2 regions of the Cytobacillus sp. ABV4_503 genome follow, and region 1 is predicted to be linked to the other one. Evidence: riboswitches for the same ligand, from Rfam matches in the RefSeq annotation. Region 1 holds a riboswitch; the other holds the start of a gene.
What was found. A riboswitch is a leader RNA that binds a small molecule or an ion and turns the genes downstream of it on or off. The one in region 1 is predicted to bind S-adenosylmethionine.

Region 1 (11,341 bases):
CGGAATATCGATTCCTGCCTGCTTCATATCATGGGCCGTAATGACCATCTGCTGTGCGGATTTAACAAGCAGACCTGACAGGCCGACCATATCCGGATTCTCACGCCTGATTTTTTCAATCAGTTCAGCAGGGGAGACCTTGATTCCCAGGTCTATTACTTCATATCCATTATTGCTTAAAATAATATCTACAAGATTTTTCCCAATATCATGGACATCGCCTTTAACGGTTGCGAGGATGATTTTCCCCTTGGAAGAAGATTGTGCAGCGTCTTTTTCCATATAAGGTTCAAGATGAGCAACAGATGCTTTCATTACCTCTGCACTTTGAAGGACTTCTGCAACAATCAGCTGGTTATCATTGAACAATCTTCCTACTTCCTTCATTCCATTCATTAAAGGCCCATTAATGATATCAAGGGGAGCAGGGTATGCTTGCAGGGCCAGATCAAGATCAGGCAGGAGCCCTTCTTTTGTTCCCTCCAGAATATAATAAGCGAGGCGTTCCTCAAGTGTCATATCCGGAAGAACACTTTTGCTTTCTTTCTTTTTATCCCGGTAAAAATCTGTGAAAATGGCAAGTGATTCATCAGTAGTTTCAAAAAGAAGCTTTTCAGCCATTAAGACCTCTTCTTTTGAAATAGAAGCAAATCTTTCGAGTTTCTCCGTATTCACTATCGCATAATCGAGGCCTGCCTGAGTGCAGTGATACAGAAATACTGAATTTAATATCTCCCTGCCGACAGGAGGAAGGCCGAATGAAACATTACTGATTCCCAGTATGGTTTGTACCTCCGGGAAAGCTTCTTTAATAAGTCTTATCCCATCTACAGTTGCCTTTGCAGACCCGATGTATTGCTCATCCCCTGTGCCGACAGGGAAGACGAGAGGGTCAAAAATAAGATCCTCAGGCGGAATTTGATACTTGTTTACAAGCAAATCATACGAACGCTTTGCAATTTCAAGTTTTCGTTCAGCCGTAACGCCCATTCCGACTTCATCTATCGTACCTACTACCACAGCTGCACCATATCGATGGATGAGAGGAGCTATAGCTTCGAATCTTTCTTCACCATCCTCCAGATTAATGGAATTAATGATGGCTTTCCCCTGAGAATAGGTAAGGGCCTTCTCGATAACCAGTTCGTCTGTTGAATCAATGACCAGCGGGACCTTAATTTTTTTCACTAATTCCCTGATAAAGTTTTCAACATCCTGCATTTCATCACGGTCAGGGTCTGCAAGGCATATATCAATTACATGGGCTCCGCCTTTTACCTGTGCTCGGCCAATCTCAGCAGCTTCCTCAAATTTACCTTCAGCAATCAGTCTTTTAAACTTGCGTGAGCCAATTACATTTGTGCGCTCGCCGACCATTATGGGCCTTAATGTCGGATCGTCATAAATCAGAGGTTCAATTCCAGAAACTTTGTGCAGTGAATTCCCCTCATAATTCCTTGGTTTATAATTTTCAACCGACTCAGCAATTGCCTGGATATGTTCAGGTGTGGTTCCGCAGCAGCCGCCAACAATATTCAGCCAGCCTTCCTTGGCAAAGCCCTCAAGCTTGCTCGCCAGTGATTCGGGAGTTTCATGGTACTGTCCTTCTTCATCAGGCAGTCCTGCATTGGGATAGCAGCTGACAGCAGTGGATGCCAATCCTGATAAGGAACGGATATGGTCCTGCATGAATTCAGGGCCTGTCGCACAGTTAAGACCAACTGCCAGAGGTTTCATATGTTCCAGAGAAATATAAAATGCTTCAATCGATTGGCCTGCAAGAGTTGTGCCCATCGGTTCAATCGTTCCCGAAACGATGAGCGGAAGTTTTATTCCCGTCGTTTTTGATGCATTTTCAATGCCGATAAAACCAGCCTTCACATTCAGCATGTCCTGGCTGGTTTCAAGGAGGAGAAGATCGGCTCCGCCGTCAATTAACCCTCTGGCTTGTTCTTCATAAGCTGTTATCATTTCTTCAAAAGTAGACCCGCCGGTTACACTCAGCGTCTTCGTAGTAGGTCCCATGGCACCAGCCACATATCTCGGCCATTCAGGGGTTGAAATGCTGTCTGCAGCTTCCCTGGCAATTTCAACAGCAAGTTTATTTAGTTCATAAGCTTTTTCTTCCAGATCGTAATCTGCCAGAACAATGCTGGTTGCGCCAAAGGTATTGGTTTCAATAATATCTGCGCCGGCTTTTAAATATTCAAGGTGAATATGTTCAATCACAGAAGGAGCTGTTATATTTAAATACTCGTTGCAGCCTTCATATTCTTCGCCGCCAAAGTCATCCGCGGTAAGATTGGCTCTCTGCAGCATGGTGCCCATTGCTCCATCCATGATCAGGATCTTCTTTTTCAGCTGCTCCTGCAGTGATGGTTTATGCATGTTGTTTCCTCCTTGAAAGCCGTTCGGTTGTCTCACGGGCATAGTTTGATAGTTCGACCGTCATTTCATAGCGCATAAATGGAGTGATAAGGTAAATGCCATTAAACAGCTCTGCCGCGGCATCGATCAGTGACTTCGCAATGGCAATGCCTTCAGCTCCAGCCTGCGCAGGATCATCTTTCAATGAAGCCATTCGGTTTCTAATACTGTCGGAAATTTTGATTCCCGGTACTTCATTATGAAGAAACTCGGCATTCCGGCTGCCGGTAAGGGGCATTAGGCCTATATAAACAGGTGCTTTTAAATCTTTCACAGCCTCATGAACTTCCAGCAGCTTCTCTTCAGAAAAAACTGGCTGCGAGATGAAATAATCCGCACCATGTTCAATTTTCTTTTCAAGCCGTCCAACAGCTTTTTCCAATGAGCGGACATTGGGGTTAAAAGCGCCTGCAACTGAAAAAGCAGCTTTCTGGCCAAGATCTTTCCCTGAAAAAGATAACCCCTCATTCAACTGCTTGATCATACTGATCAATTCAAATGATGAGACATCATATACGGAAGATGCTCCTGGAAAATCACCGACACGTGCAGGATCACCCGTAACAGCAAGAATATCATTTAATCCAAGTGCATGCAGCCCCATTAAATGGGATTGCAGTCCAATTATATTTCTATCCCTGCAGGTCACATGAACAAGCGGGCGCAATCCTGTCTGCTGCTTGACGAGATAGCCAAGCGCAGAGTTGCAAACCCGGGGGGAAGCAAGGGAGTTATCTGCAAGTGTAATAGAATCTATTCCGGCTTCCTTCAATGCTTCTGCACCTTCGAAAAAGCGTGAAGTATCAAGCTTCCTCGGGGGATCCAACTCAACAATGACAGAAGGCCTTTCCCTGACAATATCCTGGAGAGGGGGGAGCTCTCTTGATGATGATGGCTTTTCAGAAACAATGATTTTATTAATTGCCTTTGCCTCTTTTTCCTCGATTGGCGGGAGTCCTTTTAAAACATCAGAAAACGCCTTGATATGGTCAGGTGTTGTTCCACAGCAGCCTCCAAGCAGGCGGACACCCTGATTTCGGAATTCAATTGCTGACTGGCGGAAATATTCTGCATCTCCTTCATAATGAAATTTGCCGTCCGTATAGGCTGGAATACTGGCATTTGGATAGGCAGAAAGATAGGCATGCTTTGGCAAAGGTACACTTTCGAGAGTTTTGAGCATATGATGCGGACCAAGCCTGCAATTGATTCCCACAACATCTGCACCAATGCCCTCAAGCTTTGTTAAAGCATCAGCGATAGAAGTCTGGTTCTGAAGAACACCCGCTTCCTGAAGAGATACCTGTGCGATAATCGGCAAATCAGTTTCTTTTCTGGCAATGGCAAGAACTGTCTCAAGTTCTTCAAGGTCGTAATAGGTTTCCAGTAAAATACCATCTACATCCTCTAGCAGCAGGCAATAAAGCTGCTCTCTGAAGCTTCTTTTTATTTCTTCAAGGGTAATCATGTTGGGCTTGAATCCTCTGATCCCGCCGATTGTACCAGTGACATATGCCTTTCCCTTGGCAGCTTTTTTTGCAATCCTTGCTGCAGAACTGTTAATCTCCTTAACGGAGTCCTCCAGTCCATATCGCTGCAGCTTCAGATAATTCGCCGCATACGTATTTGTTTGGATCAATTCAGCACCTGCGCCAATGTACGCTTCATGGATGTGCTGGATCTGTTCAGATTGTGAGAGATTTAATTCCTCAAAACAGCTGTCGGTACCATAGGAGTACAGAAGAGTTCCCATCGCGCCATCTGCTATGATGATTTCATTCTTTAATTTATTAAGGAAACTCAAAGTATCACCCCCGCTGTAAAATCGAATGCTTTGTTTGTACGGCAGCAGATAAAGCTGCCTTGAAATCTTCTATAATATCATCTGCACTCTCCAGGCCAACAGATAGACGAAGAAGACTGTCCGTTATTCCACGCTGCTCCCGTTCGGATGCAGGCATGGCTGCATGTGACATTTTTGCAGGGTAGGAGAGGATGGATTCAACAGCTCCCAGACTTACTGCAAAAACGGGTATTTTGGCATTCTCAACAAATGTTCTCATCGATAGCTCATCTTCAAGCTCAAAAGATAGGACGGCACCTGCGTTTACTGCCTGATTTTTCTGGATTTCATATCCGGGATGATCTGCAAACCCTGGATAATGCACCTTTTTAACTGCAGGGTGATCATTAAGGAAACCAGCAATTTTTTTAGCTGACTTCACAGACTGATCAAGCCTTACCTGCAGCGTTTTAATACCTCTCAGCACAAGCCAGGCATCCTGAACACCCAGAACAGCTCCAAAGGAATTCTGAAGAAAAGCAAGTTTTGCACCTAATTCAGGATCCTTCACAACCGCCAGGCCAGCAACGACGTCGCTGTGTCCGGATAAAAATTTGGTTGCGCTATGAAGCACTATATCTGCACCTAAAGAGAGCGGTTTTTGAAGGGCAGGGGTCAGGAATGTATTATCCACAAATGTCAGGGCTCCATGCTGTCTTGCAAGTGAACTGATGGCCTGTATATCTGTCACTTTCAGCAGCGGATTGGAAGGAGTCTCTACATAAAAAACCTTCGTGTTTGGACGGATTGCTTCTTTTACTTCCTCAAGATTTGTCATATCAACAAATGTGTGCTCTATGCCAAAACGGGACAGGACTTCTGTTGTCATGCGATAGGTTCCGCCATATACGTCTTCTGTAATGACTACATGATCTCCCTGTGATAAGAGCAGGAATGCTGTAGAAATGGCAGCCATACCAGAAGAAAAGGCAAACCCTTTAATACCTTCTTCAAGCTCCGCGATGACTTCTTCAAGTGCTTCCCTTGTTGGATTCAGGCTGCGGCTGTAATCATATTTTCCGAACACATCAATATCTTTTTGATGAAAAGTGGAGGCATGCTGGATTGGTACACTGACAGCTCCTGTTTCCGGGTCGAATTTTTGATTATTGTGAAGTAATTTCGTTTGGAATGTGTAATTCGAACTCATCGTACTGCCTCCTTAACAACCTTTGCAAAAGCATGTTCAAGATCCGCCTTCAAATCTTCTGCATTTTCGATTCCAACCGAGAAACGCAGAAGCCTATTACAGACACCGGTTTCAATGCGGATTTCTTCAGGAATGTCCGCATGTGTCTGGGTTGCTGGATACGTTATGAAACTCTCGACTCCGCCAAGGCTTTCTGCAAAGGAGATAAGGGAGAGGCTCTGCAGAAATGGATTCACCCAGGATTCATCCTTAATTCGGAAAGATATCATGCCTCCCTTGCCTGGATAAAGGACATCCGTTACTGCATCGTGGCCCGATAAAAATTCTGCTAATTCCTTCGCATTTTCTCCATGCCGTTCCATGCGGAGGGAGAGTGTCTTCATGCCTCTGATGAGCAGCCATGAATCAAACGGGCTGAGGACAGCACCTGCGGCATTGTGATTCATAGCAAGGGCTTCGCATAACTCTTTGCCTTTTGCGACAACTAAGCCGGCAAGGACATCATTATGCCCGCCAAGATACTTTGTTGCACTATGGATAACAATATCAGCTCCAAGCTTTAACGGCTGCTGAAGGAGAGGGGTATAAAACGTGTTATCGACGATAAGGAGGATATTATGCTTCTGGGCAATGTCTGCAATCGATTGAATGTCAGTCTGTTCCATCAGCGGATTAGTTGGAGTTTCCAGAAATATTGCCTTGGTCTTTTCTGTGATTAAAATTTCCACATCTTCCGGATTGCTGGTATTTACATATTTGCACTGAAGTCCCCACTTCTTGAAGCCCTGTTCTAGCAGACGATATGTACCCCCATATAAATCCTTGGATACAATCCATTCATCTCCGGATTTAAAAAGAGATAGTATGGTAAGAATTGCGGCCATTCCAGAACTGCAGGCATAGCCTTGATCGCCTTCTTCCAGATCGGCAATTGCCTTTTCAAGCAGCTGGCGGGTGGGATTGCCTGTTCTGCTATAGTCAAAGCCAGTTGACTGCCCAATGCCTTCATGGCGATATGCCGTGGAAAAATATACAGGCGGATTGACTGCACCTGTTGCTGACTCGCTTCTGTTGCCGATTTGCGCTAATCTGGTGTCAATTTTATACATGCTTGTAACCACTCCTTAGTAAAAATAAAAAAAGCCTTCTATAAGAAGAAGACTTTTTAATGTGATCAGCCATTCTTCTTATCTTTCAAGTTTTTAAGAAACTTGCAGGAATTAGCACCTTTTCAATCAAATATATGATTGCTGGTTGCTGAGGCGTCGTCGGGCCTTACCCTCGACCTCTCTGGATAAGAAATCAAATATTAAATTTTCTCTAAACTTTACTACACTAAACCGCTAATCGTCAACACTTTTTTGAATATTTTATGTTATAAAAAATTTCCGCTCAGTTGTTTTGAGTCTGTTTGCCCTAAGCATCCGTTTTTAAGGGGGAATGAAGAAGAATTTGAACAAAAAAACTTTCCATCATATTCTGGAAAGTTTTTAAGGGTATTTATTCTTCAATCAAATCGTTAACCGGCACATCAATTTCTTTTTCAGAATCTGCCTTTGTGTAAATACGTGCTGTCTTAGTCTGCTCATCTACATGCTGAATGATGACCGGATTGCCATTGAAAGTAACACTATACATTTCAGCAGACTCAGCAATCTCTTTTGCTCTGCCAATATTCATGGAAAAACCTCCTGAATTTGAATAACTTTAATGTGTCTTAAAAACACTCAAATTATTCTTTTAAAAAAACCATGGCATAAAATGTTAGAAGTGAATGGCTTTAAAGTTCAGAATATTTGTTTTATAATGAAGGCAAATGATATAATTCTTGGAGGGAAGCTAATATGCGAGAACATAGCCACTGCCGCCACCGGTTTGCGGAATCCGAAGGACCAGCAGTATTCCAGACCATGGATGGCATTGAAGTAAATGTTTCTGGTTCCATGTTCGAAAAATGTACAACTTGCGGCCATTTTGATTTTCCTGTGGAAACGAGAGAAGCAATTGAATCTTCCCTAAAAGAAAACAGAAAAAATGCGAATGCAGCGAAACAAATTTATATTAACTTAGTTGAGACTTTTTAAAGCCGAACAGCACTTCGGCTTTTTATTTTTGCCTCTTTTTAAAACCACCCAGTTATTTCTTATTTATAATTGTTTAACATTTAACAAAACATTTTATTAGAATAAGTAATTACGAAAAAAATTTTTTTAATAGTTTTCCACTATATTCATGTTTTTATCTTTGTACAACTAGATTTTCCGTGTTAGAATAACTGTGGAAACGTTTTATCCTCTGAAAAATATTATTATTCGTAAAAATAAAACGTTAATGCATCTTATAGATGGGTAATGTATTTTCAGGGGAGAAAAATGTATTTGAATTATTTACTTAAAACAGTTATGGAGGTAATTTTCCATGAAAAAGCCATCGAATGGTGAGGGACCTTTTGAACAAGGATTTCATGGCCCCAACCTTGGCTACGTTATTGAACTATATGAAAGATACTTAGAGGATCCATCATCTATTGATCCTGAAATGAAAGACTACTTTGAAAGAAACGGTTCCCCTTTAGCGAGTGAAGGAACTCCGCAAATGGCTTCATCAGCAAATCAGCCAATGAATGCCGGACAGCTTGAAAAAACACTTGCTGCAATTCGCCTTGCTGATAATATCCGCACATATGGCCACCTGGCTGCAGATATTTATCCGCTTGGTAACAATAAATCTGAAAGTGCATTATTCGAACTGAGTAAATATGGCTTAACTGAAAATGATTTAAAAGAGATTCCTGCCGGTGTCATTACTAAAGACGCCACCTATCCATTACGCAACGGACTTGAAGCAATTGAATTCCTGAAAAGTGCTTATATGGGACCAATTGCGTTTGAATTCCAGCATATATTTGATGAAAACGAAAAAGACTGGCTTCGCCGTAAAATAGGGGCCAACAGCCACAAACTGTCAATGCAGAAGGCGGAAAAACTGAAAGTTTTAAGAAGACTGACTGAAGTTGAGGAATTTGAAAAGTTCCTTCATAAAACATTCGTTGGTCAGAAAAGATTCTCAATTGAGGGTCTGGATACAATGGTTCCATTACTGGATGAAATTGTTTCCGAATCCGTTTCTGATGGAGCCAAAACGATTAATATCGGCATGGCCCACCGCGGAAGGTTAAATGTTCTTGCACATGTGCTTGGAAAGCCATATGAAATGATCTTCGCGGAATTCCAGCATGCGCCAAATAAAGAACTGGTTCCTTCCGAAGGATCTATCGGAATCAATTACGGATGGACAGGCGATGTTAAATATCACCTTGGTCTTGATAAACAGATCAAAGATGAGAATACGACCATAGCCAGACTGACATTAGCAAATAATCCGAGCCACCTTGAATTTGTTGGTTCACTGGTTGAGGGCTACACCAGAGCTTCACAGGATAATAGAACAAAAGCAGGTTATCCTGAAGTAGATCCAAAAGCTGCTTTAGCCATTATCATTCATGGAGACGCAGCCTTCCCAGGACAGGGAATTGTTGCAGAAACACTTAACCTTGGGCAGCTGACTGGCTATAATACGGGCGGTTCAATCCATATCATTGCCAATAACACAATTGGTTTCACAACAGAATCACATGATTCACGTTCTACCAGATATGCAAGTGACCTTGCCAAAGGGTATGAAATGCCAATTCTTCATGTTAATGCAGATGAACCTGAAGCAGTAGTCGCAGCGGCAAGAATTGCTTGTGAATATCGTGCTAAATTCCAAAAAGATATCCTTATTGACTTAATCGGATACCGCCGTTTTGGACATAACGAGATGGACGAGCCTATGACGACTAATCCTCTTATGTATAACATTATTCGCAAGCGTCCAACCGTGAAAGCGCTGTATGCTGATAAGCTTTTAAATGATAAGATCATTTCCAAAGAAGAAGCAGAAGGCATTCATCATGATGTACTGGAAAAAATGAAGGCTGCCTATGAAAAAGTTCCAAAAGAAAAAAAGGAGGCAGAGTTAACCAATCCGCCTGAAACAGTCGAAAAGGGTCTGCCAAAAATTAAAACAGCTGTGTCTGTCGATAAATTAAAGCAAATTAACGAAGAATTATTAAAATGGCCAGAGGATTTCAAAGTGTTTGATAAACTCGGCAAAATTCTGCAGCGCAGATTGGAAGCGCTTGAAGGCGACGGCAAGATTGATTGGGGACTTGCCGAAACACTGGCTTTTGCAACCATTCTATCTGATGGTACCCCTGTCAGACTGACTGGCCAGGATTCTGAGAGAGGTACATTTGCCCAAAGAAACGTTGTTTTGCACGATCATACAACTGGAAAAGCGTATTCACCTTTACACAAGCTTTCAACTGCCAAGGCATCTTTCGCTGTCCATAATAGCCCATTATCTGAAGCTGCTGTAGTAGGCTTCGAATATGGCTATAATGTATTCGCTCCGGAGACGCTTGTTCTATGGGAAGCTCAATATGGCGATTTTGCTAATGCGGCACAGGTAATGTTTGACCAGTTTATTGCTGCTGGCCGTGCGAAATGGGGCCAAAAATCAGGTCTTGTCATGCTTCTTCCACATGGCTATGAAGGACAGGGACCTGAACATTCAAGTGCACGCCTGGAAAGATTCCTGACTCTTGCAGCAGAAAACAACTGGACAGTTGCCAATCTTTCTTCTTCAGCACAGTACTTCCATATCTTAAGAAGACAGGCTGCCATTCTCGGAAAAGAGGAAGTTCGCCCGTTAGTGATCATGTCTCCTAAGAGTCTTCTGCGCAATCCGAATGTCGCTTCAAATGGACTGGAATTGAGCGAAGGAGAATTCAAGTCTGTTATGGAACAGCCTGGCCTTGGTCAAAATCACGAAAAAGTGAAACGCATCATTCTTGGAACAGGTAAAATCACAATCGATTTATCAGAAAACCTGAAAAACTACCAGGATCAGGATTGGTTCCACATTTTACGTGTGGAAGAAATCTATCCGTTCCCAATGGATCAAATTAAAGAAATATTAACCCGCTATCCGAATGTGGAAGAAATCGTCTGGATTCAGGAAGAACCAAAAAATATGGGTGCATGGAATTTCGTTGAACCAAGACTGAAGGAAATTGCCGGAAGTGATATAGACGTCACATATATCGGAAGAAGACGACGTTCAAGCCCTGCTGAAGGTGACCCGACTGTTCATAAGAAAGAACAAGCACGCATAATAGATGAAACCCTATCGCAGTCTAACGGGCAGTAAAACTCCCGCATTAAGACTAGATAGATGGATTGAAATAGATTTAGCAGGAGTCAAACTCCCCGTATAGGCCCGTTTGGTGAGATACAGTGAAACTTGCCGATGCGCAGGCAGGGGCTTAGTTGAACCAATCGGGTTCGTAGTGTCGATAGATCGAAGCGTTAGCGGAGATATTAGCGACACTAGAACGCGACTAACAATCAGTGGGAAAATTCCCCCACTGATTGAAGTTTCACTTTAACACGCAAGCAATAAGGAGGAAATTAAGGTGGCAGAAATCATAGTTCCGGAATTGGCAGAATCCATTACAGAAGGTACGGTGGCACAGTGGCTAAAACAGCCTGGTGACACTGTAAATAAGGGTGACTATGTTGTAGAACTTGAAACTGATAAGGTAAACGTTGAAATAATCTCTGAACATAGCGGTGTTTTACAGGAAATTAAAGCCCAGGAAGGCGACACGGTTAATGTAGGTGAAACCATTGCTATCGTTAATGAAAGCGGAGAAGCTGCACCTGCTCCAGAAAAAGCGGAAGAAAAGCCTGAGGCTCCTAAAGCTGAACTGCCAAAAGCAGAGGTTCAGCACGAACAGCCAGCGGCTGAAGAAAAAGCTGGCGGACAGCGTCCGATCGCTTCTCCGGCAGCACGCAAGCTGGCAAGAGAAAAAG
Region 2 (11,341 bases), 1.7 Mb from region 1:
CCTCCTCTAATGTTTTACATCAAACACCGTACATTGTATGTATTTTTGTCTAAAATTATATTATATAAGCCTATGCTGATATAAGGTTAAATATAGTTACCACATTCTATCTTATGAGAAATGCTAATGAAAAGAGAGAATTGTAATCCATACAATAATATCATTCATTGTATGGATTTTTTATGTTAAAAATGAAATACAGTTACCATTTAGGAGTTGAGGCACATGAAAAGAGGAGCCAAAATATGGAATGCATGTCGTTCAGCTTTCCCCTATACTATCCCAATTATGGCTGGGTTCATTTTCTTGGGGATTGCCTATGGAATCTTTATGAATTCACTAGGTTTTAATGCCATTTATCCAATTTTAATGAGTCTATTAATATTTGCAGGATCCATGGAATTTGTAGCAGCAAATTTCTTACTATTATCCTTCAATCCAATCAATGCATTACTTTTAACATTAATGGTAAATGCACGACATTTATTTTATGGCATTTCCATGCTGGAGAAATACAGGGGTGTTGGGAAGAAAAAGCTTTACATGATATACGGGCTATGCGATGAATCGTTTGCGATTAATAGTACCGTTCTCATTCCGAAAAGTATTGATAGAGGCTGGTTTATGTTCTTTGTGACTTTATTCAATCATTTTTATTGGGTTATTGGTTCTGCAATTGGGGGGATTTTTGGGTCTTACGTCAAATTTAATACGGAAGGATTAGAGTTTGTTATGACTGCTCTTTTTGTAGTCATTTTTATTGAACAGTGGATGAAGGACGATAGGCACCAAAGCGCTCTTGCCGGTCTTGGGATTTCAATTTTATGCCTTATCATTTTTGGCGGTACACATTTTATTATTCCAGCTATGATTGGCATTCTTGGGCTGCTGTCCTTGCTTAGAAAGTCAATGGATAAAGTTGAGGTTAGTGCCTTATGACAATGGATTTAACACAGCAGATGATTACAATTGCAATGGTGGTTTTAGGGACAATGTTTACAAGGTTTCTCCCATTCATTGTTTTTCCATCAGGTAAATCCACCCCTAATTATATTCAATATCTGGGCAGAGTGCTGCCTTCCGCCGTAATAGGTCTTCTGGTTATTTATTGTTTTAAAGATGTAAGTTTACTAGCAGGAACATATGGTATCCCGGAATTTTTAGGAGTGGCGATCGTGGTGCTTCTTCATGTTTGGAAGAAAAGCATGCTCCTCTCCATAGCAGGGGGAACGATGGCATACATGATATTGGTTCAATTCGTGTTTTAATCAAGTAGAAACCATCGGATAAAGGGGAAGGTATTTGTGAAGAAGAAAATTGATGAGCATCAAATTTATGAAAACTACCGCGAACAGATTTACCAGCAAGTAAAGAACGATCCGTATGCACAGTCATTAGGCATCCAGTTGACAAAATTTGAAGCTGGTTTTGCTGAAGCAATGTTAGAAATACAAAGCCATATGGTAAATGCATACGGAACTGTACATGGTGCAGTCATATATGCTTTAGCCGATCATGCTTTTTCAGTAGCATGTAATGCATATGGAAAAACCTCAGTAGGTCTGTCAACAACCATTCAATTTATGGAAGCAGCTAAACCAGGAGAAAGAATAGTTGCCCGTGCAAAAGAAGTAAGACGAAATTTTCGAACTGGATTTTATAGAATTGAAATCCTGCATGAAGAGAATTTAATCGCCACAATGGAGGCCGTTTCTTACCGTAAGGATCATTATTTTATTGAAATTGATCAACAAGTTTAAATGGCAAATGGTTATTGGTCAAAGCTGTCCTTATGGCAGCTTTTTCTATTAAACAATAGGTTATTGAAATTAAGGCTGTTGATTTCTTTCGAATATATGCCACAAGAAAGATTATGAAATATTGTACTTGAACTAGAGGGGCTACTCAAAGAACTAGCTGCCATCTTATTTAATAAGGAGATAAGTAAGTTGAAGAACTGATTTAAAGGGAATATTCATTAACTTATTAAAAATATTTAGAGTTCAGAAATAATTGATTGACAATTGGGTGAATTTAAATTATTATCGCTTTAAATAATTAAAAAATTGAATATTTTTCTTCTTATCCAGAGAGGTGGAGGGACTGGCCCTTTGAAGCCTCGGCAGCAGGTTCTGATGAATACTGTGCCAATTCCAGCAAGCGCATCGCTTGAAAGATGAGAAGAGGGTTGATAAAACTCTCTTCTAAGGAGGAGAGTTTTTTAATTGTTTATAAATCCAACTTAAGTTATGCGAAAAGTAGATATTTAAAAATGCAAGAGGAGAGAAGAAAAATGAAATATGGTTTCTGGTTGCCGATTTTTGGAGGCTGGCTGCGAAATGTAGATGACGAAAAGATGCCGCCAACCTTTGAATACGCTAAAAACGTCATTCAGTCGGCTGAAAAATGGGGGTACTCGACTACATTAATAGCTGAATTATATTTAAATGATATTAAAGGACCGGACCATGATTCTCTTGAAGCCTGGTCCACGGCAGCCGCACTTGCAGCCGTGACGGAAAAAATTGAAATCATGACGGCGATCCGTCCTGGTTTTCATAATCCTGCTGTAGCAGCAAAAATGGCAGCCAATATTGATCAAATCAGCAGCGGCCGCTTTACTCTTAATGTTGTTTCTGCCTGGTGGGCTGAAGAAGCCCGTCAATATGGTGGTATTTTTACAGAACATGATGAGCGTTATGCCCGCACCGAGGAGTTCATTGATGTTCTGAAAGGCTTATGGACAGAAGATACCTTCAGCTTTTCTGGCCAATTTTACGACTTAAAAGAAACGAAGCTTGCACCGAAGCCTGTTCAACGACCTAACCCCATTCTTTATGCAGGCGGTGAAAGCGAAAAAGGCAAGCAGGCCATTGCAGAAAAATGTGATGCTTATGTCATGCACGGCGGAACGGTTGAAGAGATTGACCTGAAAATAGGAGAAATGAAGGGACGGCGTGAACAAACGGGGAATGCGCCATTCAGTTCTTTCGGAATGGCTGCGTATGTTATTTGCCGTGAAACAGAAGAAGAGGCTCTTGCTGAGCTTGAAAAAATCACGACTGTGAAGGATTCCAGCGGATACGCTGGCTTTAAGGACTTCACGACAAAGTCACAATTAGAGCAGCAGATTCAGCTGCAGGATTACTCTGTCTCCAATAGAGGTCTGCGGCCAAACTTAATAGGAACACCAGAGCAAATTGCTGATCGAATCCTGCAATTTGAAGAAGCTGACCTGGACTTGCTATTATTGCAATTCTCACCTCAGCTGGAGGAAATGGAACGCTTTGCAAAGACAGTAATGCCATTAGTGGAACAAAGACGCAGTTTAATAAAGAGCTAGAAAGGGGCCTGAATAATGAGCAAGGTATATGTAATACATGAAAATAGTGAGTGGACAGTCCATTTGACAAAAAGGCTGGAGGAACTGGGTGTTCCTTATGAAGAATGGCATTTAGACGAAGGAACGCTGGATTTATCGGCAGAACCGCCGGAAGGAATTTTCTATAGCCGGATGAGTGCTTCATCTCATACCCGTGATCATCGCTTTGCAGCTGAATTTTCCGGACAAGTATTGGCGTGGCTTGAAGCACATGGCCGTACTGTTCTAAATGGAACGAGCGCTTTAAAGCTGGAAGTTAGCAAGGTCCTGCAGTACTTGGAGTTAAACAAGTCTGGTGTCAGGACTCCAAAAACGATTGCAGCGGTTGGAAAAAAACACATTATTAAGGCAGCCGAGACGTTTGCGGGACAGCCGTTTATCACGAAGCATAACCGAGCCGGAAAAGGCCTGGGTGTTCAATTATTCCATAGTATTGATGCTCTAAAAGCTTATGTGGAGGGACCTTCCTTCGAAGAGCCTGTTGATGGCATTACCCTTATTCAGGAATACATTCAATCTCCTGAAAGCTATATCACCCGCTGTGAATTTGTAGGAGGCAACTTTGTTTATGCTGTAAGGGTTGATACTTCTGAAGGATTTGAACTTTGCCCGGCGGACGCATGCCAGATTGGCGACTTATTCTGCCCGGTCGGAGAAGAGGTTGAAGAAAAGCCTAAGTTCCAGATCATTGAAGGTTTTGAGGACGAAATTTTAGAAAAATATAAAGACGTTCTGGCCAGGAATGATATTCAAGTTGCTGGAATTGAATTTATTAGAAATGCTGAAGGTGACATTTACACTTATGATATTAATACAAACACAAACTATAATTCGGATGCAGAAGCAAAAGCCGGAAAATATGGCATGCTCGAATTAGCTTCATTATTAAAGAAGACCTTGGAAGAAAAATACGCAGCATCAGCTGCCGTTTAATTTGAGTGGACCTGCATCTGCAGGTCCATTTAAAATTTGGGAGGCTGCTAGTTTCGTAAACATTCTTATATACTAAAAGCCTATAAATGAACACTTTTTTAATTACAAAAACTCTCCTGCATGTTTCCTATACTATAATAATAGTTGGACTAAGTTTGTCGAATGATATGAAAGTGTATTTGGGGGCAGGCTGCCATAAGCGGACTAGGAGGAACAGGAGACGTTGCAATCCTTTCTGCTTCCAACCGAATGTCTCTCATGCCTTTCGCACAGGTATCCACACGACTTGGAGGAGCATCTACAGTCATCCTTGCCATCATGCTGCTAAAGCTTTTTAACTGATTTGTAAAGAAAAGAAAAAACAGGCAGCGGCTTTAATTGCCTGTTTTTTTAGTTACAAAATAGGGTACTTTAGTTAAAAAACCTAGTGGGAAATAGTCAGGGTCATTAACATAAACAGGGGGAAATTTGCATAGCAAATCTAAGAAAGAAAGAAGGAATTTCCATGAATATTCCTGATAATGTCATTATTACCACATTAAAAGGAAAAGACATTCTCTCAAATCCTTTTTTAAATAAAGGAACTGCTTTTACCAAAGAGGAAAGGGAAGAGCTTGGACTTGACGGCCTGCTGCCGCCTCATGTTCTGACGCTTGATGAACAGGCAGAAAGGGTGTATGAGCAATACTCTATGCGCACCACGGATCTTTTCAAAAACGGGGTTCTATATGACTTATATAACCGCAATGTTGTTCTGTTTTACCGGCTTTTGAAAGACCACCTAGCAGAAATGCTCCCAATCATCTATACACCGACTGTCGGCGAAGCGATCCAGACCTACTCTCACAGCTACCGTCGCCCTGGCGGATTATATCTTTCGATTGATGATCCAGCTGGGATTGAAAAGGCGTTTCAAAACCTGGGCCAGCCTAAAAATGGCATTGATTTAATTGTTGTTACGGACTCTGAAAGCATTTTAGGCATTGGGGACCAGGGGGTAGGCGGCATCAATATTGCGATTGGCAAACTTGCTGTATACACAGCCGCTGCCGGTATTGATCCAAGCCGGGTCCTGCCGGTTGTGCTGGATGTTGGTACAAATAATCAGGAGCTGATTGCCGATCCTATTTATATTGGCAACAAATTCTCCCGTGTTCGCGGTGATCGTTATGATGAATTCATAGATCAGTTCATACAGACAGCAAGGAAGTTTTTCCCGGAGGTTCTTCTTCACTGGGAGGATCTTGGCAATGTGAATGCTCGAAATATTATTGACAAGTACGGTGACAAAATCCTGACCTTCAACGATGACATTCAGGGAACAGGAGCGGTGACCCTTGCTGCTGTTATGTCTGCTTTAAAGGTAACTGGAACTTCCATGAAGGACCAGCGAATCGTTGTCTTCGGGCCAGGGGCTGCCGGAATCGGCAATGCTGACCAAATCGCAGATGCCATGGCTCTTGAAGGGCTGACGAGAGAAGAAGCCTATGACCGCTTCTGGGCTATTGATTACCGGGGTTTATTGACAGATGACACACCGGATGTCCTGAAGTTTCAAAAGCCTTATGTAAGGAAATCGGATGAAGTGAAGAGCTGGGACAGGAATGAGGACGGAATCATTTCATTAATGGAAGTTGTGCAGAGGGTGAAGCCAACAATCCTGATCGGTACATCCGGCCAGGCAGGTGCCTTTTCTGAGGAAATTATCAAGGAAATGGCCAGGCATGTGGAGCGGCCAATCATCATGCCGATGTCCAACCCAACTGCCCTGGCTGAAGCAGTCCCGGAGGACCTGATCAAATGGACAGACGGCAAGGCTCTGATTGCAACGGGAAGTCCATTTGCTAATGTGGAATACAACGGTGTTTCCTATAACATTGGGCAGTCAAACAACGCATTTGTATTCCCTGGTCTCGGGCTTGGAGCCATCGTTGCCAAAGCTGAAATAATTTCAAAAGGTATGTTTGCTGCAGCTGCCAATGCTGTTGCTAAGCTGACCGACACCAGCCAGCAAGGAGCGTCCCTGCTCCCTCCGATTGAAAAATTGCATGATGTCTCTATCTATGTGGGTGTTGAAGTAGCGAAAGCCGCGATAGAAGAAGGAATTGCAAGAGCAGACATTACGGATTCGGCAAAAGCTGTGGCAGATGCAGTGTGGGAACCGGAGTATAAAGAATTTAAGAGTGTCGGTAATTGGGCAAGTTTTAAAACCTGATTGGATATTAAGAATATATGCCCGGTGCCCCTGGTAATGGTTGATTCTCTTAACAAGGCTGTATGAAACTGCATCTCAATTGTTAGAGATTTTCTAACAGTTGCGGTTTGATATCATTTATCTTTTCGCGCTTTTTGCCGGCTCAGTGTCTGGATATCAAACTAAAAGTGATGTCTTGACCCAAGGTAGGTTTAGTAGGGTTTTAAATCATTTACTTTATAAGTATTTAGCCCTTTGTAAACCCAAAAGGGCTTTTGTTTGTTTATGGGACTTTCTCAAACCGCTGCCTGGATTTGAGGAGTCAGAGTAAATATTACCAAGCTCTGGAGAGTAACTTTCGTTTAGAAAAAGACTGGCACTTTTCTATATCTTCAGCCTAAGTAACTGCTATTGATCAAAAGCTGGCCTTCCATAACCGGCAATCTTTGAATTAGACAAAAAATAATACTTCTTGCAAACACCTCCTCCGTTAGAAATCATGCTGGAAGCACCTGAAGTATTGCCTTCGATTGTATAAACATACTTGGAATCAACCGCATAAACGATTCCTGTGTGATGAGCACTCGAAATGCTTGTACCAAAGAAAATTTGATCACCAATTTTAGGACTGGACGTATAAAATTGCCCATTGTTATTGAAATACTCAGCGGAATTTGGGCACCGAGCCCCAAGCACTCCATGGCACAAAAGCCTTTTTGCTTCATCGACACCGTATGCCTGAACGAAGCACCAATCAACGAATACGTCGCACCAGGCCAATCCCTGCTTTGAACCTTTATAAAATCCGCTGATTGCATCTAAGTCTCGTGCATACTTAGTGTAATTATTGGTGCCAGCATTAGCGGTTTTGTCATCAAGGTTACTGATACTTGCTTTTTCAAGATAACCAACTTCTGCTTCGGCTATTTGAATGACACAAGATACATCAGCCACATCATAGACCTCCTTAACGGTGTAGAGTTACTATACCACCAGTTTATTCCTGTGGAGTAAAAAACGGAATCAAATAAACCATCTTCCAGCGCGGAAGATGGTTTATTCATGCGGAAATCCTGCTGGGGCAACGCCTCATACACCAGGATAGCAGCTGTGCCTGAAAGGTTAATTGAGCTTATCTCTTTTCTGATAATAACCATATAGCTGGCCGGTTTATTGCTGTTTTTTTTAAAACACTAAGAAAATCTTAAGAATTGCATAAAGTGTTTGTTAAGATTTAACTGATATTATTCTATTAACAGGAATAATAAAGGGATGGTACTTATATTGAAATCATTTTTGGGAGTGAATTTTCATGAACATATTGGTTTGTGATGATGATAAAGCCATTGTAGATGCGATAGGCATCTATTTAGAAAACGAAGGCTATAAAATACATAAAGCATTTAATGGAGAAGAAGCCATTGAGGTAATCAGAGATCATGAGATTCATCTTGTTATCATGGATATTATGATGCCCAAGATGGATGGGATTAGAGCTACCATGAAGATTAGAGAAGAAAACAATATCCCATTAATCATGCTTTCTGCCAAATCGGAGGATTCGGATAAAATTTTAGGCTTAAATTTGGGAGCAGATGACTACATAAGCAAGCCATTTAATCCCCTGGAGTTAATTGCAAGGGTTAAATCACAGCTGAGACGATATACGACATTTGGAAGTCTTGAAACAAGAAGCAATGTATATCAGACGGGGGGACTTATGATTGATGATGAAAGGAGAACAGTTTCGATCGATGGGAAGGAGGTCCATCTGACACCCGTACAATATAAGATCTTAAAACTTCTGACAGCAAATGCCGGAAGAGTTTTCTCCATTGAAGAGATCTATGAAAAGATATGGAATGAAAAATCCTTTAGTCCTGAAAATACAGTAACCGTTCATATCAGGAAAATTAGAGAAAAAATAGAGATAAATCCGAAAGAGCCAAAATATTTGAAGGTGGTGTGGGGAGTTGGATATAAAGTTGAAAAGATATAGTCATTCTGTCATGACGAAATTCATTGTCTTTATCATAGCCGTCATCTGTTTTACGGGGGCCATTCGAGCCATTGTTGAGGTAGAGGTCGTAAATGATGGTCAATTCAGCAGCGTGTTAGAAGACAATTATTTAGAGAGCAGGGCATTTGTGCTGGAAAATGAAGCTCTCATCGGTGATCTCACAAGACTATTAGGGGAATATAAGAATGAGGAACATATTTTAAGCGGCAAAACAATCAGCCAGGATGAATGGAGAAGTGTTGAAGAGAATTTATATTCAGAATTTCGGAACCAATCCAGAAGCTATAATCCTGAATTAAGTGAAGAAGAAAATTTCAAACGGTTTGAAGAAGAGTACGCAGAGACACTCTCTCAGGAAAAGGACCAGCTGATCAGGGAGGATTTAAGAGAATTTCATTTGCTTTTGCAGAATATAGAGGATTCAGAGCTCATGTTTTATGCCAGTGATGGGACAAATGTGTTTAAAAACAGTGCAAAGACCGAAAAAGAACAGTTTGAAAGCTACCCTTCTTATATGCTTTTCGAGGAATACAATCGAGAGTTTTATCCAAAAGAAACGGAAGAAAATGAACATTTGCATGTAATTACTGAGCAAATGGATGAACTGAATTCAGGAACCACAGTTGTGTATGTTGCTTTTCCGGAAGATTTGCTGGATCTTAAAACAGAAGAGTGGCAAGAAAACAAAGCCATTGCTGGAAAAAATGTATATCAAGTATTTGGATTCCTGGCTGGATTTATTCTTTCATTCTTTTACCTTGTGCTTATAGCAGGCAGAAAGTCTTTTAAGGATCAAGAGCTGCATTTTCATCCGGCAGATAAATTATACAATGACATCAATATCGTATTATGTATTATGCTTATAGTATTTTGGGTTGCTTTAGTGGATGATGTGTTTGAGAATATAGAAAAAATGATCACACCTATTACGATCCCTTTTGCCGCTCTGGGATTCGTGCTGATTCTATCACTCATAAAGCATTTCAAAAATAGAACGCTTATCAGACATACATTAATTTATACATTGATCCACAAACTGGTTAAATTTATAGGAGATGTATATCAAAGCGGAAGCACCGGCGTAAAGACAGTACTGCTTGTCATCGGTTATCCAATAGTGATTGCTTTAACGTTCTTCATGTTTCCGGTAACGATTGGCCTGGCTGCCTGGTTTGCCTTTAAGAAAATCAAGACCTTTAACTCTATACAGAGCGGGGTAGAGAGAATTAAGGAAGGGAACCTTCATCACCGTATTGAAGCAGGCGAAAAAGGAGAATTCAGCAGGCTTGCTGCCAACATCAACAGCATCACGGATGGATTAAAAAAAGCGGTGGATAACGAACTAAAAAGTGAGCGGTTGAAAACAGAGCTAATCACCAATGTATCGCATGATATTCGAAACCCCTTAACTTCCATTATTACTTATGTTGACTTATTGAAATTTGAAAAGGATTCATCGAAGGCAGAAGGTTACATTGAAGTACTGGATCAAAAGTCAAAAAGGCTAAAAATACTGGCAGAAGATTTATTTGAAGCAACAAAGGCGTCCAGCGGAAATATTCCAGTTCATTTTGAAAAAATAGATGTCGTGTCTTTAATAACCCAGGGGCTAGGGGAAGTGAATGATAAGATTGAATTACTGGATTTAGATATTAAGCTGAGTTATCCGCCGGAGAAAGTCTATATTAGAGCAGATGGGAAATTATTGTGGAGGTCCATCGAGAATTTATTATCAAATATATTTAATTATGCCCTCAAAAGCTCAAGGGTATATATTTCTATTGAGGAATTAGGCAGTGAAATCCTCCTTACCTTCAAAAACATCTCAGCTTCTGAGTTAAATATCTCAGCAGACGAATTAATGGAGCGTTTTAAAAGAGGCGATGAATCCAGATCCAGCCAAGGCAGCGGATTGGGACTGTCCATTGCGAAAAGCCTGATTGAAATACAAAAAGGGAAATTCAACATACAAATTGACGGAGACTTATTTAAGGCTATAATCTCTCTCCCGAAACATAATCCTGGTAATGAATGATCATTTTAAGGCGGCTTTTTCCTTTTGGACAAACGGGACAGGTTTGTTGAATAATGGCATTCATAATTTTGCCGAGTTTATATAACTGATATACAATATAATAATATATAATACTGGGTCAGAATTTGTTTGGAGGAATTATTTTGACAGTAAATAAAAGTTTAAGGGTTTGTGAAAAGGGACATAAGTTTTACAAAAGTAGTGAGTGTAAAAGCTGCCCTGCCTGTGATAAAGAGAATAAGCCTAAAAGTGGCTTCCTTTCGAACCTCAGTGCCCCTGCAAGGAATGCATTGGTTCACGAAGGAATAGACACTTTGAGAAAACTATCAAAGTACACTGAAAAAGAAATATTAAAAATTCATGGTATTGGACCGGCTTCCTTACCCATTATGAGATCTTTCTTAAAAGAAGAAGGGTTATCATTTAAAAAATAAGAACTGCCTGACAGGCTTTATGATCAGCTTCTAATCAGGCAGCTGGTTTCTTTTAAATTCACGGGACAGGTTCATTTCATAAATAATAGAAAATTTTACATAAAATAAAAACGCCAATTCTCCGATTATGGGTTTTGGCGTTTTTTCTACTTTTATCGTTATGTTTATGTAATCTTTAAGTTGCATTTGATTGTTTTTGCTCTGCTTAATATTTACCTTTATCACTCACTTAGCAGCACTGGAGAATTTTTAGCCTAATGGTTGTTGAGAACCAGGTGGGACGTAAAAAGGCGGGACTTTAATCCATCCGCGTTTGCGCATTAAATGTTTTAATCTAGCTGCG

Region 2: it holds a riboswitch for S-adenosylmethionine, as region 1 does, so the genes downstream of both, ACXAD1_RS02275 (LLM class flavin-dependent oxidoreductase) here and ACXAD1_RS10745 (methionine biosynthesis PLP-dependent protein) in region 1, are expected to answer to the same signal.

Annotation. Positions count from the first base shown of each region.
Region 1 covers NZ_JBSWTH010000001.1:2,137,013-2,148,353, reverse strand. The annotation lists gene metH (methionine synthase) at 1-2,388, opposite strand, end outside; gene ACXAD1_RS10755 (bifunctional homocysteine S-methyltransferase/methylenetetrahydrofolate reductase) at 2,381-4,231, opposite strand; gene metC (cystathionine beta-lyase) at 4,236-5,420, opposite strand; gene ACXAD1_RS10745 (methionine biosynthesis PLP-dependent protein) at 5,417-6,529, opposite strand; SAM riboswitch class I at 6,605-6,721, opposite strand; gene ACXAD1_RS10740 (H-type small acid-soluble spore protein) at 6,921-7,100, opposite strand; gene ACXAD1_RS10735 (hypothetical protein) at 7,265-7,504, shown strand; gene sucA (2-oxoglutarate dehydrogenase E1 component) at 7,839-10,676, shown strand; gene odhB (2-oxoglutarate dehydrogenase complex dihydrolipoyllysine-residue succinyltransferase) at 10,942-11,341, shown strand, end outside.
Region 2 covers NZ_JBSWTH010000001.1:436,578-447,918, forward strand. The annotation lists gene azlC (azaleucine resistance protein AzlC) at 226-939, shown strand; gene ACXAD1_RS02265 (branched-chain amino acid transporter permease) at 936-1,268, shown strand; gene ACXAD1_RS02270 (PaaI family thioesterase) at 1,305-1,760, shown strand; SAM riboswitch class I at 2,080-2,183, shown strand; gene ACXAD1_RS02275 (LLM class flavin-dependent oxidoreductase) at 2,294-3,343, shown strand; gene ACXAD1_RS02280 (ATP-grasp domain-containing protein) at 3,359-4,315, shown strand; partial or broken gene ACXAD1_RS02285 (2-hydroxycarboxylate transporter family protein) at 4,501-4,657, shown strand; gene ACXAD1_RS02290 (NAD-dependent malic enzyme) at 4,821-6,530, shown strand; gene ACXAD1_RS02295 (CHAP domain-containing protein) at 6,918-7,463, opposite strand; gene ACXAD1_RS02300 (response regulator transcription factor) at 7,822-8,508, shown strand; gene ACXAD1_RS02305 (sensor histidine kinase) at 8,483-10,564, shown strand; gene ACXAD1_RS02310 (RNA polymerase alpha subunit C-terminal domain-containing protein) at 10,708-10,998, shown strand; gene ACXAD1_RS02315 (DUF3231 family protein) at 11,248-11,341, opposite strand, start outside.